One region of the Ectobacillus soli genome, then DNA from elsewhere that is predicted to be linked to it. Evidence: riboswitches for the same ligand, from Rfam matches in the RefSeq annotation. Region 1 holds a riboswitch; each other region holds the start of a gene.
The links. A riboswitch is a leader RNA that binds a small molecule or an ion and turns the genes downstream of it on or off. The one in region 1 is predicted to bind S-adenosylmethionine.
Positions count from the first base shown of each region.

Region 1 (8,328 bases):
GGCATCCATTGCATTTGAAGAATTAGCCCTTGCCCACATCATGAATGCGGAAGCAGAAAAGATTCAATTTGTTCTTGGAACATTACCTCCTCCTAAAACTACATTCTCTCAAACAACTGTATCCATAACTGATCTTATTGATATTGATACAAGTGTTCAAAAAACTCTTCGTGATGTAATCAAGAAGGAAATGCTACTTCAGTTTAAATTTGACAATGTCCTTGAATTAATATCGATCACTCCATTACCTTAAGACACTTCTATCATCTCAGTTTCAAGAGCTCTTGTTACTAAGATATTATTTGCCACTATCTATCGGATGTTAATTTCTACTATCTAAAAATTTCCTACCTTCTGTTCACCACATTAAGACTGATGAACAGAGGGTTTCTTTAATACCTACTGAAGTATCAACAAGGGAAACTCTGTACATATCTGTATGAACTATAGTTAAAAAAATTTAAAACAGTAAGTTGATTGTTTCATTCATAGCAGTTGAACTAAGCAAACATTTATGAGGACAAAATTTGTACTGGAAAATAATTGTATCATTCTTAGTACTGTGAAAATAAACTAAAACAGTACTAAATAAAAAATGAGGTGATACGATGTCTTTTCCAAATATACCTAATATAACACCAACTATCTCGATTACTACTTCACAGGCTATACAGTTACTTTTATCTTCTATTGCCACTGAAGAGTTGGCTCTAGCTCACATCATGAATGCGGAAGCAGAAAAGATTCAATTTGTTCTCGGAACATTACACACGCAGACCAAACTTTCTCCTCCAGTTGTGTCTATATCCAACCTGCTCGAAATAGACAATAGTGTTCAAAAAACTCTTCAGGACGTAATCAAAAAGGAAATGTTACTGCAATTCAAATTTGAAAATATTTTGGAGCTTATTAATCTGCAGCGTAAATAGAGTTACTTAAACAATACAGTAAATATCCTTCTATGTAGCATTAAATTTCTGTTTTCGACTCCATCTTGTTAATCGTCACAAGTTTCTGGGGCTACTATACAACTTGGGATATTTACCATTCTCATTTTATTCGGATCAGTGATCACCTGAACTGTTGTTTCATTTGAAATATCCCGATCAGCTCCCCTTGCTAGTAAATTCGTAAAAATTTTTCTTTCCTCTGAACTATTATCATCATATGAGTGCATGTATAAACATGAAATGGACAAAAGCCAAGGTATATTCAAGGAGATATATTTCGGCAGTGGTTTAATAATCGGAGCTTATTGATATCGATATAAATGTTCAAAATAAACTTTTTAATGTAGTCATGAATGAAATGTTTCTGATTAAATTTATAATAAATGGAAATTGTAACACATTCGATACTTTAGACAAGCTCATATTTTTACAGGGCATTTGTAACAAAAAAAAGCGATGCACATAAAATAAAAAAGTAAATTGAAAAAAGGAGGGTGCTAATACCTTGAGTATGCCAACAATACCCGCAGAGCCCCATCGCCCCGATCATAACGAAATCGTTATAGATTTATTGGAATCAATAGCATTAGAAGAAATTGCTTTATCACATCTTTTGAACGCTGAAGCCGAAAAAATGCAAGCTTTCGTCGGAAAATGCAAGGATTTTCCAACAGATCCCACTAACTGTGAAATATTCCAATTCAACAGAGAAGCAACAAGATTTGTTGAAACCGTCTTAATGAAAGAGTGGCTATTATTAAAAAAGTTTGAAAATGTATTGGACTTAATACCAAATGGTTTATGCTGTGAATGTCACTCATCAAGATAAAAAATATTCTTTTGAGTAAAGGGGGGAAGGTGTTGTTCTATCTATTTGATGAAAAAAACTATGTATCTTCCTTAAGGTCAATCTTCCATATGGAACGTTCTGTTTACAAGTATTTGCATTCTGTACATGATGAATTGATTGCTATTAAATATAATACTAAAAATACATGTAATAATGATGATGCATTAATCATTAAAGCTCATATTGTTCCTATGCTACAACGTATTGCGGACTTAGAAGGGATTTTGTTCAGAAAGACTTTGTATATTGTCGAACATACTTGCCCTCATACTCAAATAGAAGCAATACCTCGTATTTCCAAAGAGGATTTTGATGAGAGACTCCTAAAGACAAAGGATTTATTATGTGAAATAAATAATAAACTGAAACAAGTTCATCCGAACTACAAGATTATCGATGAAACAATCGGAAGTATTTTATATCTAGAAACTAGAAGAAAACAATTTTTTATGACTCCTAATCAATGGAAGGAAAATAATGACCCTTCTAAAGTGTGGTTAGTAAATAAATCTTAATGATGAAGAATTTAATAGTTGGTTACTGTTTAAGCTCCATTTATTTTTACTATACGTTCAGGAACCGAAGGAATTGAATAAGCTCAGATCTACTAAATCTGAGCTTTATCCTATTTCATATTAGAGCAACTTTTTTCTCTAAAGATAATACCTAAAGACAAGCAGTAGTAATCGTTAATGCCCAACCGCCACGAATTTCCATTCCATGGCCGCCAAATTCATCAAATGCGAAAAGACTCCATGTACCATTTGGAACCTTACCAACAAATGTGCTTAATGTTGTAGGATATGGTGCTGTTTGTGGTGCAGGTGAATCTAAATTAAAGTTAGTATAGACGCTTGGTTTAAACGTACCAGAAGGAACTGGACCGCTTTGTGGTATTACCGTTGCCGCATCATCGTCAATTGTAAAGGTAGCGCTTGGAGTACCTCCACTACCACTATTATTCCCTGCCTCCGCAAAGATAAGAACTGCAGTTCCGTCAGGAGCGACAACTAACAGTGTAAGATGACATTGTGATGGTGAAGTATTATTAGGATCGAAGAAGTCATTAATAGTAACTGTCACTTTAGCAATAGAACCTTGTAAACCTGCAACGTCAATCGTTGATGGGTATGGGATAGTATTGCTGAGGTCGATATTTGTAATTGGTGCGTTATTGCTAAAAGAAGCTGTTGCCGGCGTACATGTTGGTAATGTTCCGATAAGATCTAGTACGTTTTCAAATTTGAATTCCAGCAGCATTTCCTTCTTGATAACATCACGAAGAGTTTTTTGAACACTTGTATCAATATCAATAAGATTAGTTATGGATACAGTTGCTGGAGAAAATGTAGTTTTAGGAGGAGGTAATGTTCCAAGAACAAATTGAATCTTCTCTGCTTCCGCATTCATGATATGAGCTAGAGCTAATTCCTCAAAAGCAATGGAAGCCAAAAGCAACGGAATTGTCTGTTTAGTCGAAAGGGAAATCGTCGGCGTAACACTAGGGATATTTGGAAAAGACAAAATATTAATCTCCTTTCAAGGAAACCGTTGAGTCTTCTTATTCTATACATAGATTTCCATTTTGTATTTGTACATTATTACTTGTACATTTCTATTTATATTCAATGCGTAATTATATGTAAGGGATAAATATATCAAGTTACTATAATTAGGTATCTGTAGGAAATATACAAAATATGCAGACAAGTTGTTAAGTAATATTGAAGAGATTACTAGACCTCTTATTTTACCTCCTTTCATTTGACTTTTTTTAAGTCATTTTAGAAAACGAAACAAAGCGTCCTCACAAACGTGAGGACGCTTTACACAAGGGTATATTCTAAAGTAATGAATGGCCGATGTCACTCTAGATAAGTTGTTACCCTACTGTTTTTTCAAGCGCTTGTTGTAGATCGTAAATAATATCGTCGATACCTTCCACACCAATGGAAAGACGAATTAAGTCAGGAGTAACACCAGCAGCTTTTTGCTCTTCTTCCGTAAGCTCTGCATGTGTTGTACTTGCTGGGTGAATAACAAGCGATTTTGCATCCGCTACATTTGCAAGAAGTGAGAATAATTCAACACTATTAATAAATTTCTTTCCTGCTTCTGCTCCGCCTTTGATACCAAATGTAAAGATAGATCCTGCACCTTTTGGTAAATATTTTTTCGCTAATGCATTGTATGGGTTTCCTTCTAGTTCCGGATAATTCACCCATGCAACTTTCGGATGATTACTCAAGAATTCAACTACCTTTCTCGCATTGGCAACATGTCTTTCAACGCGTAGTGACAACGATTCTAAACCTTGAAGGAAGCTAAATGCACTTTGCGGGCTTAGTGCTGCACCTGTGTTACGTAACAATTGAACTCTAGCCTTTAATGCGTATGCCGGAGCACCTAAATCTGCATAGATTAAACCATTGTAGCTTTTATCTGGTGTTGTAAAGTCAGGAAATTTACCACTTGCTCTCCAATCAAATGTACCACCATCAACGATGATTCCACCGATTGTCGTTCCGTGTCCGCCGATGAATTTTGTTGCAGAATGAACAACTACGTCCGCGCCAAATTCAATTGGGCGTGTAAGGTAAGGCGTTGCAAACGTATTGTCAATGATAAGAGGAATCTTATTTTCATGTGCAATGGTTGCTACTGCTTCGATATCTAATACATTGATTTTCGGATTTCCGATTGTTTCTGCGTACAGTGCTTTTGTCTTATCTGTAATAGCATTTCTGAAGTTTTCCGGATCATCTGGATCAACAAAGGTTACATTGATTCCGCTTTTTTTAAGTGTTGAATGAAATAATTCATATGTACCACCATATAAAGTACTTGCCGCTACGATTTCATCCCCTGCACTTGCAACATTTAGGATGGAATAGTAGATAGCTGCCATTCCAGATGCAGTTGCAAGTCCAGCTACGCCGCCTTCTAGCTCTGCAACTCTCTTTTCAAACACGTCTTGCGTTGGGTTCATGATTCTTGAATACACGTTTCCTGGTTCTTTTAATTGGAATAAATTCGCTGCATGATCGGCATCATTAAACACATAGGAAGTTGTTTGATAAATAGGAACAGCACGTGATCCTGTAGTTGGATCTACAACCTGACCTGCATGTACTTGTAATGTTTCAAAGCTTAATTTTCTTTCACTCATCATAATATCCCCTTTTCTAATTCAATTTGTATACAAAAAGACCTCTTTCATTGAAAACTGATGAAAGAGGTCTAGAAACGCAAGATTACCCTCTCTCATCTTTCGCCTCTTACTAAACAAAGCGATGGAATTAGCACCTTTTCAGAAAAATATCCCTGAAGGTTGCCGAGGTTTCATTGGGCCAGTCCCTCAACCTCTCTTGATGAGAAATAAATTCAATTTTTTTGAAAATAAAAAGCTGCCTTCCTATAAGGAAAGCAGCATAATTAACTTTAATAAGCAATGAAATTGCATTAAAATTTGCTATCGTCCCTTATCTATCCGATTTTGCAATCCGCTGGAATTGACACCACTACACTCTAAAAAAATGCTGGTTGTCGGGCTTCATCGGGCCAGTCCCTCCGCCGCTCTGGATAAGTTTTATTCTGTTATTGATATATACTATAAACTGAAAAAATAGAAATGTCAAAATATTTTTGAAATATTGACGTTTTAATTTTCAATTATAGAATAGAAATAAGGCCTTTTATTAATGAATCAGACATTTATACCTGTCAAAAAACTATATGATACCATATATTTAATGCAGGACGCTCGCGTAGGAGGTATTTATATTGACCGGCAATTCCCATTCTATAAGTAAAAAAGCAATGCATTTATTAAGTAAGGAAGAAGGATACGATGTTGACTTTAAACGAGAGATGAAGGGGATAAAACCCGAAGATTTAGTAGCTTTTGCAAACTCTCCCGTTGGAGGCACGATTCTTGTCGGCGTCGATGAAGGAATAGATGCAAGTGGACAACAGCATGGTTCTATCTATGGATGTCCAATTGGCGATAAAGAAAAACTAACGCTCCTCTCCAAAGCAGGTGAATGTCGTCCTCCTGTAGGTGTTGAAGTATTTATAGAAAATGAAGATTCAGACAAACCGTTTTACCGAATCGAAATTCCGAGCGGTCCCTATAAGCCTTATTGTACAAACAAAGGAATCTATCAAATTCGTGGTGATGGAAGAAACAATCCGATTACACCGGAAAAACTATTAGATATGTACTTAGAGCTACAAGGCAGTGCGTTTATTGACCGTTTTAAAAACGCAACGAAAGAGTTAAACGATAATTTACAACAAACAAAAGTCCAAGTAAATATTCTAAACCAAAATCTTGAGAGCATTAAGGAAAAGATAGATCAAAATATGAAAGGTATTTGGGCAGACTTAGAGGACATTAGCCATCGTGTCCACGGTCAGTTGAGCGATATTTCGTCTATTGCTGAAAATGTGAGTAACCATTCAGATGATACTTCTTCTGTAACACACAATACGAATGAGAAACTTGAAACATTAGCAAATCATATAGCTGAAGTATCCGTAGTCGTTAACACACTTCTGGATCATTTTGAGATCGAGCACCCTTCAATGAAAAAGAGAAATCACTAATTATCTGTTACTTAAACATACAAATGCTATAGCTAAGTAACATAAATATTGTAAATAATTATTAGAGATGTTATAATTTTCTAATATTACATTATATTAGAAAGAGGTGTAGATGTATTGGAGCCTAAATATTGCAAAGAAAGTAAATCTATTAAAACAAGTCGTGTTTTTCCAAATGATACAAACAATAATGATACCTTATTTGGTGGACGCTTGATGTACATGATTGATGACGTTGCTTCTATAGCAGCTGCGAGACATTCTAGAAATTTTACGGTGACAGCATCCACAGACTCTGTTGACTTTTTAAATCCCATTACAAAAGCCGATGCTGTTTGCTTAGAAGCATATGTAACATGGACAGGCAGAACTTCTATGGAAGTATTCGTAAAAATTACTGCTGAAAACTTACTGACAGGTGAACACAAAATTGCAGCAACAAGCTTTCTTACTTTTGTTGCAATCGGAAAAGACGGTAAACCAACTGAAGTAGCAACCGTCATTCCTGAAACGAATGAAGAAAAGTTCTTACACAAAACTGCCATAGAACGAGCTACAAGAAGAATAGAAAACAGACAGCATAGTAAAAGTTTAGCTGAATTTATAAACAGTAATGGAAATATTACAGTGCCTAATATATTTTAAGTCATAGTTTGGAATAGACCGTCCATTTCAGTGATGGTCTATTTTTTATGCTGTATTCTGACTGAAATACCTCTAACATCCTCCATTTTTTCTATTCATTGTACACCATATAGAGGATTCTTTCCTTTCTTTCCACGCTTTTCCTACATAAACGACTTATTTATATTTTTATATTAAGAAAATTTTATTTATTTATAATTATTAGTTTCTTTAAATTTTATCTACATTTAGCAGCGATAGTATCGATTTGATTGACAAGTTACAACTATCAGATTAATATAGTAATATTGTTTTCAAGGAGGAATTGTATTATGTCATCTATAAATAAACAGAAAATTGTGGAAAGTGTCCCTCAACGAGGCTTTTTTGGACATCCTAAGGGACTATTTACACTCTTTTTCACAGAATTTTGGGAGAGATTTTCCTATTATGGAATGAAAGCTCTTCTTGTGTACTATATGTACTATGAAGTTTCAAAAGGTGGATTAGGGATTGACCAACAGACAGCAATTGCCATTGCATCTGTGTATGGATCTCTCGTATACATGTCAGGAATTATCGGCGGCTGGTTGTCCGATCGTTTATTCGGCGCATCAAAATCGGTATTTTACGGCGCCATCTTAATCATGTTTGGTCATATCGCTTTAGCCATCCCTGGAAGCATGGCGATGTTCTTTGTTTCAATGGTGTTAATTGTTCTAGGTACGGGGCTATTAAAACCAAACATTTCTACAACATTAGGAGAAATGTATGATATTAAAGACGCCCGCAGAGATGCAGGCTTCAGTATTTTTTACATGGCCATTAACCTCGGTGCATTCTTTTCACCGCTCGTTGTCGGAACGGTTGGATTAAGCTATAATTTCCATCTTGGCTTTGGGATTGCAGCGGTAGGTATGTTCCTTGGATTAGTAGTCTTTTCTTTCACAAAGAAGAAAAATCTTGGTCTTGCTGGTACAACTGTTCCAAACCCGCTTTCAGAGAAAGAAAGAAAAAGAGTTTTCGTACAATTCGGTATTGCTATCGTGATTCTCGCTATTTTTCTTATCATCGCCATTCAGACTGGTACGCTAACGATTAAATCGTTTATCAATCTCGTCGCTATTCTAGGATTTGTGATTCCAGCCCTATATTTCATTATGATGTATCGTAGTCCAAAAACGACAAAGGAAGAGCGCTCACACGTACTTGCTTATATTCCCCTCTTCCTTGCCGCTGTCATGTTTTGGTCCATTGAAGAACAAGGCTCAACCGTTTTAGCCAACTTCGCCGATA
Region 1 covers NZ_JBGJZM010000004.1:4,969-13,296, reverse strand. Annotated here, with positions in the region: gene ACAN53_RS15790 (hypothetical protein) at 1-253, shown strand, start outside; gene ACAN53_RS15785 (hypothetical protein) at 609-929, shown strand; gene ACAN53_RS15780 (hypothetical protein) at 1,462-1,779, shown strand; gene ACAN53_RS15775 (hypothetical protein) at 1,812-2,315, shown strand; gene ACAN53_RS15770 (hypothetical protein) at 2,467-3,324, opposite strand; gene ACAN53_RS15765 (homocysteine synthase) at 3,683-4,972, opposite strand; SAM riboswitch class I at 5,062-5,178, opposite strand; SAM riboswitch class I at 5,280-5,389, opposite strand; gene ACAN53_RS15760 (AlbA family DNA-binding domain-containing protein) at 5,584-6,408, shown strand; gene ACAN53_RS15755 (acyl-CoA thioesterase) at 6,526-7,053, shown strand; gene ACAN53_RS15750 (peptide MFS transporter) at 7,365-8,328, shown strand, end outside.

Region 2 (8,328 bases), on a different contig from region 1:
CACAAGCCAACCGGCAATTGTTGGTCCGATAGCTGGTGCTAGAATCAATGCGACCCCAAGAAGTCCCATAGCTGCGCCGCGTTTTTCTGGCGGAAAGAGCGTCATAAAAATATTCATTCCTGTTGGCATAAGAATACCTGCTCCAACTGCTTGCACAAGACGGCCTGTTAACATCACTGGAAAATTACCCGATAGAGCACAAATAATAGAGCCGACTGTGAAAAACCCCATAGCTATCAGAAATAGCTTTCGATACGTAAAAGATTGGATCAAATAGGCACTAATAGGTACCAAGATCCCGTTTACCAGCATAAAACCGGTAGACAGCCATTGCACTGTGGCTGTAGATACATTGAACTCATTCATTAATACCGGTAACGCTACATTGATAACGGTTTGATTGAGAATGGAAAAAAACATACCTAAGATCAATACGAACAATACCAATCGTACATTAATCGCAGGCTCTGCTGCGGGCTTAGGAGTTATTTTTTTGGTCGCCGGAATTTCTTCTTCCTCCATATGTTTCTCTTCTACCGTTTCTTGTTTCCCCTCTTTGTCTTCTTGTTTCACTTTTACCAAAGTGTCCTGCTGCTTTGGCATAGTAGGAGCAAGAGGTTCTGATTCACTCTTCTTTTTTTGTTTTCGAAAAAACACGTTCACAATGAAAAATACAAGGACACAAAAGAGTGCATACACTGCAATCATAGTTGATAACATGTAGTACCCCCCTTATCTATGAATGCGAACCGTTACGTTCATCCCAGGTACAATATTTAAGGATTTATTATGGTTTAACGCAATTTTTACTGGAATGACTTGTGTAACCTTCGTATAATTCGCATTCGAATTACTACTTGGCAGTAAGGAGAACGTTCCTGATGTTGTTAATCCAATTTGATCCACGACACCCGTTAATGCGGTATCAGAATACGCATCCACATATACGTCTACTTGTTGACCCTTTTGTACTTTGTCAACATCTGTTTCTTTAATATTTGCTGTTACATATAAATTGTTCATATCGAAAGCATAAGCAATTGGTGTTCCTGCCCCGACAAAAGTATTTACTGTTGCATTCGATTGTACCAAAGTTGCACCTGCTGGCACTGTGATATCTATATTTTGCATCGCAGTTGCTGTTTGGAATTCTACGGTACCCACTTTATCGCCAGCATTGTAGGATTTGCCAACCTCTCCTGTCCAGGAAGTTAGCTTACCTGCTGCAGGGGAAGCTATCGGAATGATTTTCCCATCAATCTTGGCATTATTTGTTTTTAAATAGCTTTGTGATTGATTGTAGTAATAGTAGCCAAGAAAGCCACCCCCAACAAGTACAATCAACGTAATAATATTGATAATAAATAAACGGCGAAATGAATTCATGAAGACTCTCCTTTTCTTATAACTGTTTCATTTTGACACATGAATAGAACCTAATACTATAAATCTCTAAGCTTTGCAACTTATATTCCAATCAAAAATGACCAATTAGTCAATAACATTCTATACTATATAGTACCCGCTAGTTTTTGACAACAAATATATATTCAATTCATCTTGCATATTTAAAAACTTTTTTCATATTGCTAATCATCCGCACCTTGTTTTATGATAAGTGCATACGACCCATCGGTCATAAATGACTTGCATGATAAGTTTTATATAAAATGAACGGCGACAATATATGTACATGACATATAAAGTTTTTTTGTTCTTACAGGTCATGAGGACCTAAATAACCACATTCACAGTTACAAAATTACTACCAACTTCATCTGGAACCGTCCCAGAGAACATAGAGGTGAATAGAGTGAATACACGCAAGAAAGAAATTATCACAGAAGCAACAAAGTTGTTCAGTCAGAAGGGATACCTTGCAACATCCATTCAGGAAATCGTAGAGCGGAGTGGTATGTCAAAGGGTACCTTTTATAATTATTTCAATTCTAAAGAGGAACTTATCCTCTCCTGTATCAAGCATCATTATGAACTGCTGAATGAGAAATTGAATGTAATTACGAACCAGAACTTAGATGAAAAAACAAAGTTTATGAAACAGTTACAAGCACTTCTGGAACATTCGTTTGAGCATAGAGACTTCACTCAATTGCAGATGCAGGAACAAACGTTACGTGAAAACGAGCTAATTCGTCAACTTCTATTTAAGGTACGAGCTCAATTGTTGACTTGGCTTCACCGACGTCTTATCAAGGTGTACGGAGACCGTATATCGCTTTATGCACTAGACTGCGCGACTATATTAAAAGGAATGTTGAGGGAATACATATCTTACATCGTATTTGACCAAAAGCCAGTAACACCAGAGGAAGTAATTTTCTTCCTAATGCGTCGCATGGATGCAATTGTTGTCAGCTTTACTAAAGATGAGAAGCCACTGTTGAATGAATACCTAATGGAGAACTTTCTTCATGTGGAAGCGTTAGAAAAACAAGAGTGCCATAAACAAATCATTCTTATCATTTCCCGTATACGTGATGTAATAGACTCACTCACAATAAGCCAAAAGCAACGGGATAAATTGGTACTTTCATTAGATGCGATTGAACATGAATTTAGTCAAACACAGCAAGAACCACGTGAACATATTGTCCAAGGATTATTACTGTATATGCAGAAGCAAAAGGTACTAGAGTCCGATTTACAAGAATTATCAGCTTCTGTGGAAGCCTATTTCTAATCAAATAGGAGATAAATTAGCTTTCACCGCTTTAACGCGGGAGAGATGACGCAAAGGAAATCATTCCTTTTTGTCATCTCTTTTTTATCGTCTGCATTTAAACACTCGGATTTGCTTCAGACAAAACCACTTTTCCTCGCTTCAACTGTTTTTCCTTTTTTCCATGCATAAAGTAGTAAAGTATGATACAGAATAGGATAATAGCCACCATTGTCATATAAAGACCTCGATATCCTGTATAAGGAATAAGGAACCCTAATACATAAGGCCCAACTCCAAAGCCAAGATCAACAAAAATAAAATAGGTTGATGTAGCCAAACCTAAGCGATGGGGCGGCGTTACTTTTACAGAAACTGCTTGTGCTGAAGAGGTAAAGTTTCCATACCCAAGGCCGATAATTGCCCCTGCTAGCAGCAAGGTCCATCCCTGTTCCGCTTGGCTGAGAAGGAACATGCCTCCTGCAAAGATAATAAGAGCCGGATAAATAACAAAATTAGCCCCTTTCACATCAAATAATCGACCGGAAACTGGTCTTGATAGGAAAACGACTATTGCATAAACAATAAAGAAAAAGCTAGCTGCGTCTACCAGCTGTAACTCTTTCGCATAGAACGTAATAAAAGAAAGAACGCCTGAATAGGCGAGACCTACAAATAACGTAACAATTGCAATTGGAAGAGCTTTGAATTCTATAAAGCTACTAATTGTTAAACCATCACTTTCTACTGCCGTATGTTTAGAGGCTTCCTTAAGAGAGAGTGTTAAACCGGATGTAGAAACTAAGCTTAAAACTCCTATAACTACAGAAAATATAAAAATAACTTGGAAGTTTGTATGCTGAACTAAATATAGACCCAAAAATGGACCAATAGCCGTTGCTATAATCGCACTTAAACTATAATACCCAATTCCCTCACCACGTCTTGATGACGGAATAATTTGTGCTACAATGGTTCCCGTAGCTGTACTAGCTATCCCTAATGCAATCCCATGCAAGAAGCGATTCATCAGTAAGAAAAACAAAGTATTTGCACCAAAGTAAAACAACGTAGTAGCAGTGAAAAAAAGCAATCCTACAAGCAGAACTTTTTTTCGTCCTTTCTTTTCGATAATTCTACCCGTGAAAAGTCTCCCAAATAGAGCCCCAATAACAAAGATTCCTGTAACAAGTCCTGCTTCACTCGTGCTCGCATGAAATGTTTCTACAGCGTAAATCGAAATACTTACCATTAATAAGTAAAAAATCAATGTTACAAAAAAGTTAATGGTAGAAACAATAATAAAATCTTTCGTCCATAATTTTTCCCTAGTCATTTTTTTCCCCTTTGTTTTAACAACTGATTATTTATTTCGTCTTGATAAAATGAACTGATGAATCCCATTTTAAATATAATTTTTCGAAATGTAAAACAACGATTTTTAATGTTAATATAAGAATTACTTATATTAAAAAAATAGGAGGCCTTACTTATGAATTTTGATCAGATGGAGTATATAAAGGAAGTCGTGAAAACGAAATCCATGTCTCTTGCTGCACAAAACCTGCATGTGTCCCAATCAGCGATCAGTCAGTCGATCTCTTTATTGGAAAAAGAAATCGGAATTTCATTATTTAAACGTTCTCGCTTTGGAACCATTCCTACCGAAGAAGGAAAAAGCATTATTAAAAAAGCGCTGGAAATATCAAAAAAAGTCAATGAAATGAAGGAGGAAGTCCACTCTTTAACCTCTTCCTTTATTGGAGAATTACGAATTGCTACGATCCCTAGCTTATTTATGAATGTCTTACCTCAAGCACTCTACCAATTTAAAAAAGATCTTCCACAGATTAACGTGACGATTATCGAAATGGAAAGCAAAGAAATTATTGAAAGAGTAAATCAACATGATGTGGACCTAGGTTTTATTGGCCTAAATAAACATTCAGAAGCAGGACTTCCAGAACAAATTAAATCTCAATTATTTCATTATCAATGGGGAGTTAAAGTAATTGTCCCTAATAATTCTCCGCTCGCTTTTAATAAAGAACTACTGCTACAGGACATCGTAGATTATCCCTTTGTCATATACAACGGGAGCTTTTGGGACAACGTAGTGGAATATATTACAAAAAAGCAAGGACCCATAAATGTAATATTTACGACTACGAATACGGAAGTAATTAAAAGAACCGTATCAGAAGGGCTAGGCATTAGTTTATTATCCAGTTTGATGTTAAAAGACGACCCCTATGTAGAAAGCCACCGAATCGTAGCTATTCCCTTGGCTGATTATAATATAGACTCAAGCATTTCATTTGGTTGGATACACTCGCAAAATAACACGCAATACAGATTGATAAAGAAGTTTTTAGAATATGTAGAGGTATAATCATCGTGTAATACGAAATCTCCAATTCAGTTCATGTACTTCCTCACAGAGTTCATAAAAGAAACCTTTTAAACTCGGATGATGGCTTTACCACGCCTAAATAAAACTAAACACATATAAATAATTTGATTTAATTATTGACATGGTATATGTGAGGGAGTACTATAATTATCAATTGAATATTTCTTATCAAGAGTGGCGGAGGGATTGGCCCTGTGAAGCCCAACAACCAGCATGTTTGTCAGCATGTATGGTGTTAATTCCAGCAGATGTATATTTACAATCTGAAAGATAAGGAGGCGCATCGGGGTAATTCGCTAAGTCTTCATTCTTTCAGCCAGAATGAAGACTTTTTTATTCGCTGAAAGAGAGTCGCAGTCTGTCAGATTCGAGATTCATTGTTTATTATTCATCATATCAAAAGGGGTGGGGAAAATGGCAGAAGTATCATCAACTACAGAAGTGCAAGAACAACTTAATACGAAAAAAGCTAGTGGTTCAGCATTCATTCGCAGTGAGGATTGGTGGTCTGTGTGGATTGGATTATTGCTTGTCGTCTTGGCCGTAGTTTTATGGGGATTAGGAAATTCACTGTCTGTAGTAACTGCGCAAATTCCAAAATGGACAGAGTTTTCTGCATTGACGAAAGCTCTTGGCGGGCGTGCCGGTAATATTTTTCTTCTTTTTATAACATTGGCAGTAGTGTTTAGCATTGCAGCATCATTTTTGAAAATTAATGTGAAGAAGTTTTTATCAGGATTTATTGTACTATTCATTTTAAGTGTACTAATTAATAGTTTTAGCGGCTGGAAATGGGCACAACAGTATAATTTAGAGGCCCCGTTAGTTGCCTTAGCAATCGGGCTGATTATTGGAAATATTGTTCCGATACCGGAATGGTTTGGAACGTCTCTCCGTACAGAACTTTATGTCAAAGTCGGTATTGTCCTTCTCGGTGCAACATTGCCCTTCACTTTAATTGTGCAAGCTGGACCTGTTGCCTTCATCCAAGCAACGATTATTGCTCTCATTACATTCTTTACTATTTATTTTGTTGGGACAAAAGCATTAGGATTAGATAAAAAATTCGCTTCCATCCTTGGCGCCGGTGGTTCGATTTGCGGTGTTTCAGCCTCCATTGCGGTTGGGAGTTCCATAAAGGCCAAGAAAGAACATGTTTCCGTTGCCATTTCTCTTGTTGTTGTTTGGGCAGTTGCAATGATTTTTATTCTTTCATTCATTATTAAAGCTTTAGGCATACCTGCAGGTCCTGCCGGAGCATGGATTGGTACATCAGAATTTGCTGATGCAGCAGGAATAACGGCTGCCAGCTCATTTGGCGATAAAGCTTTAACATCTTTTACGTTAGTTAAAGTGGTTGGCCGCGATATTTTCATAGGTATTTGGAGCTTTGTGCTTGCATTTATATCAATTACGTATTGGGAAAATAAACAAGAGGGGAAAAAAGCTGATAAAACGCAAATTTGGCGTAGATTCCCTAAATTTGTGATTGGATTTTTCATCGCTTCTGCTCTTCTGACAATTATTATTGCTAGTGTTTCTGCTGCTCAAGGAAAAGTCATTAACACGAATGTCATTGCACCGATTAAGGAATTAAGAACATGGGTCTTCACATTCACTTTCCTTTCAATTGGTTTGACAACGAGGTTCAAAGACTTAACTTCTGTCGGATGGAAACCCTTTGTAGCATTCAGTTCTGGAGCGATAGTAAACGTTATTTTAGGTTACATTTTGTCCATCTGGATACTAGGATCGTACTGGGCAGGTTTGTAATTCCAGCGTAATGTAAGAACAGCAAACTAATACCTGTAGATGAAACGCCATGAGAGAACGGAGATGGTTAGATCGTGTTGAAAGATCAATTAGTATGTAATCACAAAACCTGCTTTATTTTTCATTTTCTTTCAAATGATTTGCGTAGTTTTCGAAGACAGGATCGTTTTGTTAAATCAAGTGCTGCAGAAATAGTTGATGACTGGAACACAGCCTTGTCACTCCGTCTAGGTGACATTTCTAATATGATACGTTTATTGACAGCAGCACATGATAGTTGGAGCGTTTTGTGGAAAAAAGATCACATTGTGATGGAAACGGACGATTATGATTTTAGTGATGCCGTTCAAGTATTGCATAAACATGGATATACGGACAAAAATTATATTTTAGAAGTTGAGTATGAACGTAAATGGGGTATGTTGTAAAGAAGAAATGTTTCGACTATTTTATGGGCAGTTTCCCCGTTTTAAGGTTTCTCTTATGCCTTAAAGCGGGGTCTTACTCCCCTTACATAGCGAGATTAGAGGCAAATTCAAAAAAAGATTCCACTTACTCTATATTCACTTTTTTCCGATAATAAACGAATATAACGTAACTTCTTCCCCCTCTATTCCCTTAACTTCTTTCTCGATTTCTCTCCAATACGGACAATCATACGCAATTAATAATCCGATCATCGTTCCGCTATGTGCCACAACAATACCTCCTCCATACGTCTCATGTAATCGAAAAAATGTATGAAAATAAGGATTAGGTAAAAACCGCTGATTGATTGCTGCGCTCATCGTGCTAGCTCGAAAAATATCGGAAAGATTGTGTGATTTCATTCCTTCTCGTATAAGATGGTAAGCTTTAGAACATTGCTGCTTCTCTTCATTTGTATACGATTTTGGTAGCTGATTAAAGGCGATGGTATTTACTGTTCCGCCTGTATCGATACCTATTAGCCTGCAAGGTGGGAGCTGACCGAATGATTCTAGTAGCCGACCACTTTTATAATCATAGGCAACTATCCCGTCATACATGACACCATCGGTTGGTTCGATGCTGCTAGCAAGTATAGAGAGGATCTCTTCTGATACGGGTAACTCATAGCTTGCGGCTACCGCCTTCATACTGGCAATAAGATCTGCAGAGCTGCTTGCCATTCCTTTTCCAACAGGAATATTAGAATCCATATATAGACAACCGCCACTTGTGATTTCAAAGCATTGCAGTAGGGATTTACACGCTAAAATAGCTTTTTTATAAAAGCTTGGTCCTGTTATATCCGTTCTGTCATTTGGAATAAATACCGCCCTGCTTTGTAAGGCCGGGATAGGTAGTGTAATTAAAAAAGGGCGCTCCTGATGCACCCCTTGCACAAGCTCTCCAAATGTACCAAAGCAGCTTCCTGTACCCATTTTCATGCTTACCACCCCATAGTGATTGCAACAAGCAAACAGACGAGCACACAAAT
Region 2 covers NZ_JBGJZM010000001.1:2,122,183-2,130,510, forward strand. Annotated here, with positions in the region: gene ACAN53_RS10765 (DHA2 family efflux MFS transporter permease subunit) at 1-720, opposite strand, end outside; gene ACAN53_RS10770 (HlyD family efflux transporter periplasmic adaptor subunit) at 733-1,386, opposite strand; gene ACAN53_RS10775 (TetR/AcrR family transcriptional regulator) at 1,814-2,701, shown strand; gene ACAN53_RS10780 (MFS transporter) at 2,799-4,016, opposite strand; gene ACAN53_RS10785 (LysR family transcriptional regulator) at 4,173-5,072, shown strand; SAM riboswitch class I at 5,256-5,370, shown strand; gene ACAN53_RS10790 (YeiH family protein) at 5,508-6,866, shown strand; gene ACAN53_RS10795 (hypothetical protein) at 6,941-7,294, shown strand; gene ACAN53_RS10800 (GHMP family kinase ATP-binding protein) at 7,430-8,278, opposite strand; gene cbiB (adenosylcobinamide-phosphate synthase CbiB) at 8,281-8,328, opposite strand, start outside.
Region 2: it holds a riboswitch for S-adenosylmethionine, as region 1 does, so the genes downstream of both, ACAN53_RS10790 (YeiH family protein) here and ACAN53_RS15765 (homocysteine synthase) in region 1, are expected to answer to the same signal.

Region 3 (8,328 bases), on a different contig from region 1:
AAATTGCAGCACGAACCTGTAAACGAACGGCAAAAGCAACGAGTGAAAGAAGGCATTTATCACATTCAACACGTTAACAACTTTCATAATCAGTTAAAGAAGTGGATGGAAAGATTCCAAGGAGTTGCCACAAAATACTTGGATAACTACTTGTACTGGTTCCGTTGGCTTGATTTAGGTAAAAATCTAGCATTTGAAAAACAAGTGGAACAAATTCTTATTTTGGCGTGCCAAAAATCAAGTTATATGACGATTGAAACTTTCAAAAGTGCATAAATAAGAACCCAACAAAATTGGTGTCAATTTGAGTGTCAAAATTATGTCTATTTAACCTAAACATAATAAAAAACTAGACATAGAGTGCCTAGTTTTGAGTGATTATGAATTTCTTGTTTTTTAGATAAAATGAATAACATAGACTCCACGTTTTTTCATTTACCACTACAAAGATATACGAACTTCCACCATCCATCGTTTTATAAAAATACTGTATAGGTATTTTCATCCATTGGAAAACCACCAACATCCGTTAATACATCATTTGTATTAGAAGGAAATAAATGGTGTAAATTGAGATGAATAAACTAATATTTAATTCTTAGATGGGTACGGAAATAGAGCAATAATACGAGCAAAAGTATACCAACAAAATTAATAACTCGGTCTAATTTTTTATTATTGATATACTTATTACTAAAATCATATAATTTCAGTCCAAGAAAGCCTCCAACAGTATTTGTAATTGCATCTGTTATGTCTGTCGCTCCAATAGCGAAGGTAAATTGGATTAATTCAAAAGTAAGACTTAAACCCAGTATAAAAGAAAACTTAGGTAAAAACCCAACTTTTTTGAAATTGACATTCAAAAGCAATCCCAAAGGAATAAAGACTATGACATTTTCTATCATCTCTATGAAATGGTCTCCTGAAGCAAATGGAATCAAGTTAAGACTCCTATGATGATAATTAAATACTGACGAAATATTGTACACTAATTTGAATAAAACTAACCAGATTAGTATCACTAAATATAAAGCTAGCAATCCTCTAGATAATATTTTTCCCATACAATCTCCTCTAAATTTTTTGTTTAAGTGTATCAAAAATATGCCCTGTTCAAAATCCGAAATTTCCACTTAAAAAATTGGGTATTGAAAAATCTCAAGTTCGCTTTTTATTAGGGATTGTATAAAAACCTTTAAAGAAGACTTAGTGAATGGATTCCAAACTGGTAAAAAGGATGTCAATTGACATCCTTTTTACTCTAATTATAGACAATTAATCGACCAATCTCAATGTCAAAACACTTGCCAAATCAAAATTTCAACCTCTTAACTGAACCCGTTACAAAATTGTTGAGTTCTTTCAAATTCCTAATTATATCTAAAATCCTAATTCAAGCCAAAATCCTAAATCAATCCTAATTCCTAAATCTAGAATCATTATGTCATATATTTTACTAAAATAAATATAACCCTTCAAAAACAACAAACTTTGCGAAAACAGCCTATTTTAAAGACGACTTCTACATTTGCACTTTATCCTCTCCATGCTTATGTCACGGATAATTAATCAGCGACTTTTTCGTTTTATCGACTATTTTCAACTATCAAAAAAAAAGGAATCCAGACTTCTGGATTCCCCTTTCTCTATCAAACTCTCACTACCCCGCCAACCTTCGGAAAATCCAATCCCAAGTTCTCACGTAGTGTATTCCCTTCATATTCTGTACGGAACAACCCGCGATTTTGCAATTCAGGAGTTACGAAGTCTACAAAGTCCTTTACGCCGCCTGGAAAGTACGGAAATTTCACATTAAATCCATCACATGCACCGCTTAGGAACCATTCTCCCAGTTTATCCGCTACAGCATCACCGGATCCGTATAAGAACAAATGTCCTTGCCCCTTAACAAAGAAGCGACCTAGCTGTTGGATTGTTAAATTTTCTTTTCTGGATAGCTCGGCTAGTAGTTCAAAGCGGCCTTTTTCTCCGTTTACTTGGTCAACATTTTTCAGTTCAGGAAGAAAGGAGTCTGGTGCATATTGAGATAAGTCATGGTCAACATAGCGGGATAACCAGCCAATGCCTAGCTCTGGCAAAATCAATTCTTGAAAATGCTCATATTTTTCCTCTGCTTCTTTTTGCGTCTTTGCTACGATTGGTACGACGCCAGGCATGATTAAAAATTGATCTTTATCTCGGCCAAAGCTTGTTACACGTTGTTTCATATCATCATAAATCACTTTTGCCTTTGCAATGGAATCAGGAGCAATGGTAAAGAATGCATCCGCATGCTTAGCAGCAAATTGCTTTCCATCCTCTGAAGAACTTGCCGTGAAAATCACCGGGTGTCCTTGCGGTGGTCTCGGGATATTAAGCGGACCTCTTACTTTATAGTATTTTCCTTCATGATTGATGGGATGAATTTTACTTCCATCGAGAAAACGGCCTTTTTCGCGATCAAAGAGTAGCGTGTCATCTTCCCAGCTATCCCATAGATCTTTTGCAACCTGGACAAACTCCGCACATTTTTCATAACGAAGCTTGTGGTCCAACTGATGATCAAGACCGAAGTTTGCAGCTTCATGATCGTGGGCCGTTGTCACAACGTTCCAAGCTGCGCGCCCACCGCTCATATGGTCAAGCGTTGCAAATGATCTTGCTACATTAAATGGATGACTGTAGGTTGATGATAAGGTAGAAACTAACCCGATTTTGCTTGTGACAGCGGCAAGTGTAGCCATAATTGTCGTAGCCTCAAAGCGAATTTGCGGTGTAAATTCAATGTCTTCTTCATTGTGAGCAAGTACATCGGCAATGAATAAAATATCAAATTTCCCTTGCTCGGCAAGCTGCGCAATTTCTTTATATAAACTGAAGCTCGTCACTTGTTCTGTTTTTGTATCTGGATAGCGCCATGCTGCTAAATGATGACCCAAATAAGATGTCATAAAAGCACCAAGATGCATTTGCTTTTGCTTCGTCATGTATGATTCCTCCTAGCTAAGCTGAAATTCTTTTTTTGTATTGCGATAACTTGTGATGGCGGAACTTGAAAGTTGTCTTACAACCATATCGTTATGTGGCGGGTTATACAGACCGCATTGCACATCGCGGAAATATCTCTCAAGTGGTAAATCCTTAGATAAGGCATGACCACCTGCTATTTTCATCGTCAAATCTACAATGCGTACTGCGTTATTACAAAGTACATATTTCGTCACCGCTACTTCATTGCTTAATTTGTCACGCCATTTTTCTTCTTGATCCCACTTTTCAGCCAGACCGTACAAGAGCGAACGGGAAGAGGTAAGCAGAATTTCGATTTCTCCTAGCTTTTCCTGAACGTGAGGTGCTTCTAAAATAACTGCACCAAGGCTTGGTGAATAGCGCGAATCCGCATATTCCAAAATAAAATCTCTTGCAGCAGTTGCAATTCCAAGATAGATGGCTGGAATCTGCAACGTATATGCGCTACTTAGCCCATTAAACCGGTTCGGAACGCCCTTTTCTGAATACGCAAGTAACGCTTCATCTGGCACGAATACGTCCTGAAGATCGATATCATGACTACCTGTATTTCTCATACCAAGTGTATTCCACGTCTCAATAACCTTTACCGATTCATTCTTTTCAATTAAAAATTCAGCAACTTTATCTTCTTCTTCGATATAAGCCATTACCGTAAAACGCTTCACAATCGGTGCAAGCGTTGCGAATGCTTTCCGGCCCGTTATGATATAACCGCCTTCTGTTTTCTTCGCGATTGTTGATGGATTCGCGCCGCGTACAATATTTCCCGTCGCCCGTTCTGTTGCATACACATTTAAAAGTGAGCCGTCCTCGACCGCTTCCCTACAAATCCTAGCAAAAACATCCTCTTTCCACGGACGGAAATAACGTAAGCTAAAAAACGTCATCAAATGCCAGCCCGCTGCAAGAGCAGTGCTACCTGAAGCTTTTCCTAGTCGCTCCTGTACAAGCAAGATTTCATAGAGAGAAAGACCTTCTCCGCCATATTCCTTAGGAATGGTAAAATTCAAAAATCCCTCTTTTTGTAAAATTTCAAAATGTTCAAATGGAAATTCGCCCGTTTCATCATATTTAGCAGCCGTTTTCGCGATTTCCTTTGCAATTCGATCGGCATGTTCCACAAGTTTTGCATCGCGATCATTTCGGATTACATATTCACTACTCATCGCATGTTGTCCCCCTTTTATGCACTTCTTACAAATATATAAGTATACATATATAAAAACACTGAATTAAAACAATATATCTCCAGAAGTACGCTAGTCAAACAGAAAAACCTTCTCCAAAAGAAGAAGGTTGTGAGTATACAGCTCTTCTTCTTATCTTCCAAGTTATCATCATAACTTGCAGGAATTAGCACCGTGGTAATAATAAAAAATATTAATACTGGTTGCCGAGGCGTCAAAGGGCCGGTCCCTCAACCTCTCTTGATAAGAAACAAAATATTAAACTAATTTTATTTGATTAATAGGAATTAAATGTATTGTATCATTGTTTTAAAAAGTTCACAATGAATTTTTCGAATATTTCAATTGTTCATGCTTTTTATTTGCTAGAAACAAGCTTTCTTGCTACAGTTAGTGCTTGCTCGATATCTGCAAGAATGTCTTCAATATCCTCTAACCCGACGGAAATTCGAACAAGCTCTGGAAAGACGCCGCTTGAGATTTGCTCTTTGGAAGACAATCTAGCGTGAGATGTGCTTGCTGGATGAATAACCAACGTTTTGGAATCCCCTACGTTGGCAACATGGGACAGAAGTTTAACTGAATTAATAAACGTTTTGGCTGCCTCAAGTCCCCCTTTAATGCCAAAGCTAAAGATGGATCCGGCTCCTTTAGGCAAGTACTGCTTAGCAAGATCATATTGCGAATCACTTGGTAGGCTCGGGTAATTGACCCATTCCACCTGTTCATGTTGCTCTAAAAATTCTGCTACTTGCAAGCTATTAGAGACATGCTGCTTCACGCGGACAGGAAGCGATTCAAGTCCTTGAATAAAGAGCCAACCGTTAAATGGCGACAGGGATGCCCCTAAATCATGCCCAAGCTCAAAGCGTGCCTTTGTAATAAACGCTTTATCTTTTCCCGCTTCCAAAAACGAACGATTTCCAATATTCGGGTTTGGTTCTGTAAACTCAGGAAACGTTCCGTTATCCCACGGGAACGTTCCGGAATCGATAATGGCACCGCCAATGGACGTACCGTGCCCCCCGACAAACTTCGTGATCGAATGCACGACGATATCTGCTCCGTGTTCAAAAGGTCGTGCCAAATATGGCGAGGCAAATGTATTATCCACTACGAGCGGAATATTATGACTATGGGCAATCTCACTTAACTCGCGTATATCGGCAATTTGCAAACTCGGATTTCCGATGGTTTCCGTATATACTGCCTTCGTCTTATCCGTAATCGCATCTTCAATCGCAGCAAGATCTCTTCCATCAACAAACCGAACGTTCACACCAAAACGCTTGAATGTTTTGGCAAATAACACATATGTACCGCCGTACAACGCGCTTGTTGTAACAACTTCATCCCCAGCCTTCGCAAGTGTCAAAATGGCAATCGCAATTGCAGCTTGACCAGATGATACTGCAAACGCACTCGTACCACCTTCTAGTCCAGCAAGTCGTTTTTCTAGCACATCGATTGTCGGATTCGCATTTCGGGAATAAATGTATCCTTCGCCGGATAATTTAAATAAATCTGCCGCGTGGTCGGTATCCTCAAACAAATACGAGGTAGTTTGATAGATCGGCACCGCTCTCGAACGTGTGAACGGATCCACAGGCTGACCGCCGTGTAGGGCGATTGTATCAAAACGATGGGAATTTTTTTGGTTTTCTGTCATAATAAAAATCTCCTTATACCTATTGAATTTTCAAAAAAATCTGATTCATTTTCATATACCCATGTATTCACAGTAGTTTTATTTGTTTTCAATCATACGTTGTTTCTATGGATAAATCAACCATTTTTAAGGTCCAGTTATTGCCTACCAAGAGCAGCGTACATTATGATGAAAATAAACGTATATTGAAAAGGAGTGGATTCGATGAAGATGGAAACAGAGTATTTACGAATTGTGAAAGATAGATTTGCAAGTGTAAAAGAGTTAGGAGATAAGGCAATTGCGCAAGTATCAGAAGAGGATATTCACTGGAGAGCGAATAAGGAATCAAATAGCATTGCTGCGATTGTCAAGCATGTAAGTGGCAATATGATCTCAAGATGGACCGATTTCTTACACGCAGATGGCGAGAAACCAAACCGGAATCGCGAGGAAGAATTTGTCGATACGATCAAATCGAAATCGGAATTGACTACTATTTTAGAAAAAGGGTGGAACACTCTTTTTGAAACATTAAATCATTTAGAAGAAATCGATTTAATGAGGAATGTGACCATTCGCGGTGAAAAACACCCTGTAATAGAAGCGATTGAAATACAAATCGCTCATTACGCTTACCATGTCGGGCAAATCGTTTATATCGGGAAACAAATAAAAGGCGGAGATTGGGATAGCCTGAGTATTCCAAAAGGAAAGTCCGAAGAATATTTACAACAAATGCTTGAGAAACATCAGTCGAAGTAAGCGAAAGGCCGCTGAATGATGCTCAGTGGCCACATTTCGCTTTCTTTAATAATTTCCAATCTCCCCGTCCGGCGTTTGAATAATAACCGGATTCTTCGCAGGATCGAGCCACTGCAAGATCGAAATCACATCATTTTGATCCGTAGCCGTGCAGCCATTCGTGTACATACTAGAGACATGGAAGAAGATTGCGCTTCCTGCTCCGGGGGTTCTGCTTGTATTATAGTTGATTACAAATCCGTAGTTGTAAGCAGGAATATCCATATTTTCGGCACTGCTCCACTGTCCACCTGTTGCACTTCGTGATTGCCATGTGTTATAGAGGGAGCTATTGGAATCATCAACCCAAACGTCATCTGATGTGATTTGACGGAATGGCAATTTTGTACCTGGATTTCCGTAGCGGCCAAATGCAGTGCCAATGGAATACTTTCCTCTTGGCGACTCCACGACATATTCACTCATTTGCGGTGCAAAGCCGTCGCGGCCAATGTGGCCGGAAATATCAAGAAGTGGCTTCCATCCTTTTCCGTCGCGTTCAAATGTACGGATGCGCGCTATATTTGTACCGTAGCCAGATGCCGTAACTAGAATAAGCTGCCCATTGTCACCAATGGTTTGCAATTGATCGGCAATCGTTACGCCGCCAAAACTAATCACTCTGCTATCAAGCCAGCCTGTGCGGCCACCCTGTGCAAATTGATACCAGGTTACCCCGTTATACGTGGCAGAAAGAAGCAACGTTAAATCTTTATTTGCAAAATCACTAGCTGCGCCAACGTAAGAAGCATTCGCCATTCCGTATGGCTTCGACCAAGCTGCATTCCCCGAAGCAGCAGACACATGTGCGACCTGACTCATACTATGAACGTCCGTTGCTGTAGAAATTGCTCTTTCATCAATCCAGCCTTCGTCATGACCATCGACTTGAAAGAAAAGCCAATGTACCCCATTTACGTCTAAGCTCCGAACCACTTGCAGCAGGCGATTTTCATAATTGCTTGCAGAACCAACATAGGATGCTCCTATTTCCCCGTACGGAGCACTCCACACACCATTTCCATTTCCATTGCCAATGAGTACCGATTTATTTTCATTTTGCATATTCGTCACGGAATTAGAAAATACATTGGCATCAACCCAGCCTAAAACGTGTCCTCCTACCATGATTTTATCCCAAGTTACTCCGTCCTTCATCGCACTTTGCACGATCTGCACGTTTTGATAACTGTAACGATTTGTTACATCAACCCAGCTCGCACCATATTCGCCGTACGGTGCACTCCAAATTCCGTCCCCTTTTGTCGACATACCGATGACAGCAGAACGATTTTCATCCTTCACATTTGTTAAGTCGGTTACTGCCCGCTGACCATCCACCCAGCCAATCGACTTGCCGTCCTTCGTTATTTCATACCAAGTTACATTTCCTCTTGTTACCGTTTTGGTTACCTGAACCGTTTGATAGGCATAGTCATTTGTACTTCCTACATACTGAGCGCCTACCACTCCGTACGGTGTTGACCAGATTCCATTACCTTGTGTACTTCCCATCACAATTGAAAAATTAACCGCCTTTACTTCACCGGCTTGCACTAATGCCGCCATATCCACCCAGCCAATCACCTGTCCATCTACGCTAACCTTATACCACTGAACGGTTCCAATCATCGCACTTTCGATAACTTGAAT
Region 3 covers NZ_JBGJZM010000001.1:1,956,034-1,964,361, forward strand. Annotated here, with positions in the region: partial or broken gene ACAN53_RS10025 (IS1595 family transposase) at 1-276, shown strand, start outside; gene vanZ-A (glycopeptide resistance protein VanZ-A) at 585-1,067, opposite strand; gene ACAN53_RS10035 (LLM class flavin-dependent oxidoreductase) at 1,653-2,990, opposite strand; gene ACAN53_RS10040 (acyl-CoA dehydrogenase family protein) at 3,003-4,202, opposite strand; SAM riboswitch class I at 4,353-4,473, opposite strand; gene ACAN53_RS10045 (O-acetylhomoserine aminocarboxypropyltransferase/cysteine synthase family protein) at 4,582-5,892, opposite strand; gene ACAN53_RS10050 (DUF1572 family protein) at 6,097-6,636, shown strand; gene ACAN53_RS18090 (GW domain-containing glycosaminoglycan-binding protein) at 6,682-7,497, opposite strand; partial or broken gene ACAN53_RS18095 (GW domain-containing glycosaminoglycan-binding protein) at 7,534-8,328, opposite strand, start outside.
Region 3: it holds a riboswitch for S-adenosylmethionine, as region 1 does, so the genes downstream of both, ACAN53_RS10040 (acyl-CoA dehydrogenase family protein) here and ACAN53_RS15765 (homocysteine synthase) in region 1, are expected to answer to the same signal.

Region 4 (8,328 bases), on a different contig from region 1:
AAATTTTTGACTTATACGCTGAAGCTTATCCATATTGGAATGAAGCTGCTAAGTTTTTATACAAGCAATCTTTCTCTATCGGTTCTTCTCTCTATAAAATGTTTTTCTATGGTATGGATAAAATGTACAGCACAAAAGCAGGAAAGCTGTATAATAAGCTCGGCGAAAAGCAATTGGAGACCATCATTCAATCTAAACAGCCCGATATCATTATTACAACCTTTCCTGTAGGGACTGTACCGGAATGGCGAAAAAAATCGCAAAAAAAATTCCGAATTTATACTGTCGTAACGGACTACTGTTTACACAGTACATGGGTTCACCCGGAAATTGATCGTTATTACGTTGCTACAGAGGATGTTAAACAAAAAATTATACAAAGTGGCATACCTGCAGAGAGAATTTACGTAAGCGGCATTCCTATTCGTAAAGCATTCGAAGCAGAAAAGGATTCTGCTTACCTATTAAATAAATATCAACTGCATCCCGATAAGAAAAAACTCCTTATTATGGCAGGCGCCCAAGGGGTCGTAAAGGATTTAAAATGGATTGCGTCCAATTTGTTGGATCGTAGTGACATGGAAATTATTATCGTATGCGGTCGTAATCAAAAGCTATTCAATCAATTAAGTAAATTAAAAAGTAGCTACGAGGATCAGTTAAAGCTATTTGGTTACGTGGATGATGTGCATGAATTGTATGAACTAGCAGATGTTATGATAACGAAACCAGGTGGAATTACGCTATCTGAAACAATAGCAAAACAACTTCCTACCATCTTATATAAACCAGTACCTGGACAAGAAAACGAAAACTCTCTTTATTTCTGTAAGATTGGCGCTTCTGTTACCGTCCGAGATAAAGAAAGCATCGTGAAAGAAACATTGTATTTATTAAACCATTCTAATAAACTTACCGAAATGCGTGAAGCTTTGTATCATCTTCACCGACAAGAGAGCTCACAGCAAATCGTTACAGACATTCTACAATCCTTTGCAAACTCAAAAGCATCATCCTTATTCTTGGCATAGCAGTAGCAATTATATGTATCCATACTTCAGATTGAAAAAAGAAGATAGATAATGCTATCTTCTTTTTTCCATTTCCTATCTTATTCTTTTAGTTGCTATATCATAGACGATTCATTTTTTGTTTATATAACAGCATTTTCTCTCTTGCAAACTCCCTTGCATCCTTCTCGAAAGATCTTGCTTCATAGGGCAGATGACGTTCTGCCTGATATTGCATCTTGCCGCGCTTGTTTTGAAACTGCATATGATGATGGATTTCATGAAGTAGCGTTGCAAGCAACTGTTCATACGTGTCCCATGTAAAGATAAAAATTAGATCCTTGTTTGGATGATAGTACCCATTCATAGGAAATAGAAACTCTTCCTCTTCTTCACCAAGCGCCAAAAGAATGTCATTTGCATCACACGTATCACAAAAAATAATAGGAGCCTTATGGTATGGTTGCATGGACATAATATCTTCTTTTACCTGCTCAATTGGCCATGGAAACTCTTCATCGATGACATACCAGTTTTCAACTCTCACATATTCTTTGCGCAGCGAGAATTTCATCCTACCTCTCCCCTTCTTCTAACATTTTAGTAATTCCCAACATGTAAACAAAAAATCTGCTATACATATGCAGTTCATCACATATATCCCGTTAGAAAATGCAAGAAAATTTTTAAAATTACGTCTAAATCAAAAATAGTTGTATTAATTGGAAAAAAGATTTATTCTCGTGATGTAGTAAAAAAAGAACTTGGAGATGACAATTTTTATGGCACAATTAGGCGATGCCGACTTCGTTCCCGAGACTGCTTTGTTATCCGCACCTATCCTGAAAACAAGACACGCAGAGCTTATTATTCAACTAGCTGTCATTTTTATTGCATCTATTTTATATGCGATATCGATGAATATGTTTTTTATTCCTCACAAAATGATTAGTGGTGGCTTTGCGGGAATCGGAATGATTATCGGATACGTAGCGCATTACAATATTGGAACATTAATATTAATTTTAAACGTACCTTTATTCTTTTTAAGTTACAAATACTTAGGAAAAAAAATTACGTATTTAACCATTTATTTTATTGTGATATCAACTATTGCCATGGCAGTTATTCCTGTACAACAGCTTTCCCATGATATTTTACTCTCATCCATTTTTGGTGGTATTTTATGCGGAGCATCCACTGGTATCGTTTTCCGCTACGCTTCTTCTACAGGCGGCTTCGATGTGATTGGATTGATTTTGGCAAAAAACAAAGATGTATCCATAGGTGAGCTTATTTTTATATTCAACTGCTTCCTTCTAGTGGTTGCTGGATTTATTTTTGGATGGGATATTACACTATATACGTTAATTAGTAGATTTGTAGTAGGGAAAGTTACCGATACCATTCATACCAAGCATATTAAGCTTACTGTTATGATTGTAACGGAGCAGGGCATAGATGTGAAACAAGCATTACTTAATCAATGCATACGCGGCATTACGATGGTAGACGCTGTTGGAGCCTATACAGATCATGTTAAAAAAGTAATCTATACAGTTATAACTCGGTACGAATTAGGTGAGGTAAAACGCCTTGTCCGCCAAGTAGATCCTACTGCATTTATTAATATTACAGAAACGGTAGAAGTAGTGGGACGTTTTAAACGAGTATAAGGGAGATTTGTAAGGTAATTACTACTATCATAGTATAAACAGAGACGATTATCTAGAACATCTTAACAGAACAAGATGCTAGATAATCGTCTCTTTGTTTTATTCCTCATCTTACTTCTTATACTGAAGGGAATAAATATCACGTCTGCGGTCCTTTATCTGACGAACTGTACCAGATTGTCGTTGTCTCCGCAAAATTTCTAAATCTACATCTCCTATTACTACCATTTCAATGTTTGGATTGCATTCTCCTACGATACCGTCGCGTGCAAATTCAAAATCTGATGGGGAGAAAATGGCGGACTGTGCATATTGAATATCCATATTTTCAGCCTGCGGCAGGTTACCTACTGTCCCTGCAATAACCGTATATACTTGATTTTCGACGGCTCGTGCTTGGGAGCAATACCGAACACGTAAATACCCTTGGCGGTCTTCTGTGCAAAATGGTGTGAAAATAATTCGTGCCCCCTGATCAACTGCGATACGTGCAAGCTCCGGAAATTCGATATCATAACAAATTTGGATCGCAATTTTCCCACAATCCGTATCGAATACTTTTACCTCATCACCTTCACTAATGCCCCACCATTTTGTCTCATTAGGTGTTACATGTAACTTATATTGCTTTTCAATCGTTCCATTTCGGCGGAACAGATAGGCAATATTGTATATTTTCCCATCCTCTTCGACAAAATGAGAGCCACCAATAATATTAACATTATACTTTACAGCTAAATCTGTAAACAAACTGATATAACTCTCGGTATACTCTGTAATTCGTTGCACCGCTAAGCTAGGGGCTTTTTCATGCATAAATGACATCAACTGCGTCGTAAAGATTTCTGGAAATACGGCAAAATCAGAATCTGCATCAGATGCAACACCTGTGTAGTATTCCACTTGCGTTGCAAATTCATCAAAGGAATGAATTTGCTTCATCATATATTGGACCGCACAAATCCGCACGGGAAACGATGTTTTATAATAGCGCTTCGTATTCGGCTGATAATCTACGTTATTCCATTCCATTAATGTGGCGTATCGCTTCGATGCCTTATCATCGGGCAAGTATCCTGGGTTAATCCGCATTAACGTGAAGCCGTTTAATGCTTGAAACGATAAAACAGGATCGTATATTTTGTGCAGAATAACCTCATCAACATATTCTCTTGGAGATAATGTATCCGAATATTTATGATAATTGGGGATCCGTCCCCCAATAATTATGCTTTTTAAATTGAGGCGACGAGCTAAATCCTTACGTGCTTCATACAATCGATACCCGATTTTCATGCGACGATAGGCAGGATGTACCATAACCTCAATTCCATACATGTTATAGCCATCCGGATTATGATTCGTTATATATCCGTTATCTGTAATATCATCCCATGTGTGACGATCATCATATTCATCAAAGTTAATGAGCAGGCTAGAGCAAGAACCAATAATCTCTCCCTCAAACTCTGCACAGAATTGGCCTTCTTGGAAATGTTCCAAGTGACTCTCCAATTGTGCCCTTGTCCATGGCTCCATTCCAGGAAAGCAGGAAGCCTGCATGGCAATAATACTATCGATATCTCGATACTCAATATTTCGAATTAAAATTTTCTTCTCAAACTTTTTTAAATCTAATTGATCGGACATACTATGAACTCCTTTTTATTCCGTTCTCTTTCATAATTTCTCTATTATAAATACGGTTTACACTTAGTAGTATACCTCATTTTACCTATTATGATTTTATGAGACGAATCATATGACTACAATTTTAATTACAACCATGCGTTTATAATCAAAATACCACGAGCATAAAGTGAAACTTCTCACCGCGGGGTTCAAAAGCCTTCTTAATACGGGATAAAATTACTTTATATACCTTTATCCTATGTTGACTTTACTGACACGAGATGATAGGATAATAAAAACAAACTAAACCGATTGGAATTAAAAATACAACTGTATATATTATCAAGAGTGAACGAGAGATCTGGCTTGATGACTTCACAGCAACCTCCCCTAGGAAAGGTGCTTCTACCAGCAAAGCAGATGCTTTGGTTGATAAAATGGTACCACTCTTTTTGCAACCAAATGCAGGAAGGGTTTTTTATTTTACTAAAAAGGAGACATGTACATTGAAGAAATCCTATTCTATACTACCAGGAGCAGAACCGTTTTTCTTTAAAGGCAATGAAATTGGTATTTTAGTTTCACACGGATTTAATGGTACACCGCAAAGTATGCGATACGTTGGCGAAAGGCTTGCGGAAAGAGGATTTACGGTGTTAGGTGTTAGATTAGCAGGACACGGTACGCATTACGAAGATTTGGAGCGATGTTACTATGAGGACTGGATTCGAAGCCTTGAAGAAGGATATGAATTCCTTGCAAAACATTGTAAGTCTATTTATATCGTCGGACAATCCATGGGCGCCACTCTTGCCCTCACGCTTGCCCAATCCCATACATGTGCTGGCGTTATCAGTATTAATGCTGCATTCTCAGTTCCGTGCTATGAAGTCTATGATGCTACGAATTCGCCTAAATATATTGACGAATCAGCTCCCGATATGAAAGATTCCTCTGTGTATGAAATCGTCTATGATACCGTTCCCGTTTCATCCATTTTGCAGCTCCTTCGTCTCATTCCATTTGCGAAAGCAAGACTCTCCTCGGTTCATTGTCCCGTCTTGCTATTGCATTCAGAAGAAGATCATGTCGTACCAGCCCATTCTGCATATCAAGTCTATGATGCCATCGGCTCTTCACAAAAAAAATTCATACCTTTAACAAATTCATATCACGTTGCCTCCATGGATTTCGATAAAGATAAGATTGTAAACTACTGCACACAATTTATCGAAGGAAAATTAAGCCTTCCTACTTCCTACAAGGCATCCACTGTCTAAAAAACGAGCATCGGAATAATCCGATGCTCGTTTTTTTACATAAGACTAAGAAGAGAACCTTCATTGACCTTCTTCTTAGACGAATCTTTCCGATCTTTCCGATCTTTATCTTTTATTTCATCCATTTCCTCTTTAAGCCGTTTCATTTTCGCATCCAAATATTGAATCATTTCTGCGGTCTCTTTTAATTGGTCAGTCAAATGTTTCGGAACTGTTTGATCAAATTTGTAATAAATCTTATGCTCCAGGCTTGCCCAGAAATCCATCGCTACGGTTCGAATTTGAATTTCCACCTTCACATGCTCAGTTCGTGTGGAAAGAAACACTGGCACTTCCACAATAAGATGCAGACTCTGATAACCATTTGGCTTTGGATGCTTAATATAATCCTTTACACGTAACACTTTAATATCATCTTGACCCTGAACAATATCATAAATTTTATAAATATCGGAAACAAAGGAGCATGTGACACGAAAACCAGCGATATCATGAATATGCCCTTTCGCATTCTCCACTGTAATAGCAAGTCCTTTCCGTTCTAGCTTACTTACAATGCTTTCAGGGCTTTTAATTCTTGATTTAATATGTTCGATTGGATTGTGCTGATGTACAAATTGAAATTCTTCATTTAAAATCGTTAATTTCGTATCCATTTCATCTAACGCAAATTTATATACAAATAAGAAATTTGTCCATTCTGCAATTTGATCTTGAATGATGTGTTGCATAACAGGTATCACCTTTTCTCTTATTTTCTGATACTATTTTCACTGTATCAGAATACAGTGAACTTTGCATGAAATCTGTATGAATAGTTCATGACAAATTCATTGCAAAATCCGCTAATTTAACGTCACATTGTTGCTAGTATGTACGGATCATTCTTTCTCTTGCAGGATTTTAGTAATCGCATCCCTAACGAGTTGATGATCCCTTCTTAGGATAACCTAGAAACCGTAACCGTACGGCGCTCCCGACTACTTTGCATAGCTGCATGGATAATTGTAATCGTCTGTAAGCCGTCATCTGCCGTAACTGGATTCGATTTTCCAAAGCGTATATGCTCATAAATGCCCTGGTAATAGGCTGCATAATTGCCTTGCACCGTTGCGATTCGTTGCTCCGTCATCGTCCCGTCCTCTTCTGTTATCAGTCGCCCATACATATCCGGTTCATCTTTACCAAAATCTTTACCCAACGGGTTTTCTCCAGCTCTTAACTTACTTTCCTGTATATCGAGCCCATACTTTATATAACTTCCTTTACTACCATGTATGAGAAATTTTGGTCCTTGTCCCATTACAATGGATCCGGAATGAAGTACAACACGTAAGTTTTCGTAACCCATTATAATATGAAAATAATCATCGACCTCCCCGCCTTTTCGCTGGGCGAACACATCGGCCATCACAAACTGTGGCATCCCGAACAGATGCAAGGCTTGGTCAATTAAATGTGAGCCTAAATCATATAACATACCTGCTCCCTTACCTATTTTTTCCCTCCAGCGATCACGCACATGAGGACGAAAACGATCAAAATGTGCTTCGTACGTCGTAATTTCTCCTACTATACCCTTTTGTATTAATTTTTTTATCGTCAGAAAATCATTATCCCAACGTCTATTTTGATACACGCTGAGCATTACACCTTTCTTCTTTGCAAGTGAAATTAATTCAACTGCCTCACTTGGTTCAATAACCATTGGCTTTTCTACAATGACATGCTTTTCATGTAGAATACTTTCTTTTGCCATTTCATAATGCAGGCTATTCGGCGTCGTAATGACAACCAACTCAATTGAATCATCTTGCAAAATTTCATCGATTGTAGAAACAACCCTGACATTTCCCATATCACGGTGAACCCGCATAGCATCACTCGACATGATAGCTACTAGCTCAAATTCATCTAACACACGTAAAAACGGTGCATGAAAGGTTGCCCCTGAAAATCCATATCCGATTAGACCGACTTTAATTGCATTCATTTCATTTCCTCCTCCGTTCCATCTGCTATAATCAGTTTTACATCATATGTTTCTAGTTGTTCCTGTAATTCTACTGGCGGTGCTTCGTCCGTAATGACGACATGAATACTTTGTAAACTTTCTACTGTATGTAAAAATACCTTCTGAAATTTCGAATGATCTGTTACCTGCTTGAATCATCTCTTTTTTTCACATAGGCTTACTCTTTAGCATCCCCATAATCCGTTGTAATCTTTCTCGTTGCAGCATAGCAATCCTCCATCCCCTGTTTACGCTCAGCGTATCGATTTCCCTTACAAAATCCAAGTAAAAAACTTAAAATTTTATAAAATATAATTTTAAAATAGACTATAAAAATTTATTGTGAGATTATATCCCATAAATAGATAAATATTAACAAAAGTATAGGTATAATATAGATTAATACTTATTTTAAAATGGTCATTCCGCCTATTTCATTAGGCTTTGTAAAGTAATCTAGGCTATTTTCTTGCAATAGCCATCAAAAAGTCGGTACAGTAGAAAAAATCATACTAGGAGTGGATTTCATTGAAGGAATTAAAACGAATTGCATTTTTAGGGCTTGGAAATATGGGCGAACCGATGGCAAATATACTGCTTAAGGCAGGCTATTCGGTTACAATTATGCCTCATCGTCGCATGGAACCAGCGCAGCGCTTAGAAGCAGTAGGTGCTGCCATTGCCTCGTCGAAAGAAGAACTCGTAGAAAACGCAGA
Region 4 covers NZ_JBGJZM010000002.1:88,173-96,500, forward strand. Annotated here, with positions in the region: gene ACAN53_RS12305 (MGDG synthase family glycosyltransferase) at 1-1,031, shown strand, start outside; gene ACAN53_RS12310 (DUF3920 family protein) at 1,132-1,584, opposite strand; gene ACAN53_RS12315 (YitT family protein) at 1,793-2,686, shown strand; gene ACAN53_RS12320 (GNAT family N-acetyltransferase) at 2,798-4,336, opposite strand; SAM riboswitch class I at 4,655-4,757, shown strand; gene ACAN53_RS12325 (alpha/beta hydrolase) at 4,825-5,598, shown strand; gene ACAN53_RS12330 (GTP pyrophosphokinase) at 5,634-6,329, opposite strand; gene ACAN53_RS12335 (oxidoreductase) at 6,539-7,591, opposite strand; gene ACAN53_RS12340 (NAD(P)-dependent oxidoreductase) at 8,141-8,328, shown strand, end outside.
Region 4: it holds a riboswitch for S-adenosylmethionine, as region 1 does, so the genes downstream of both, ACAN53_RS12325 (alpha/beta hydrolase) here and ACAN53_RS15765 (homocysteine synthase) in region 1, are expected to answer to the same signal.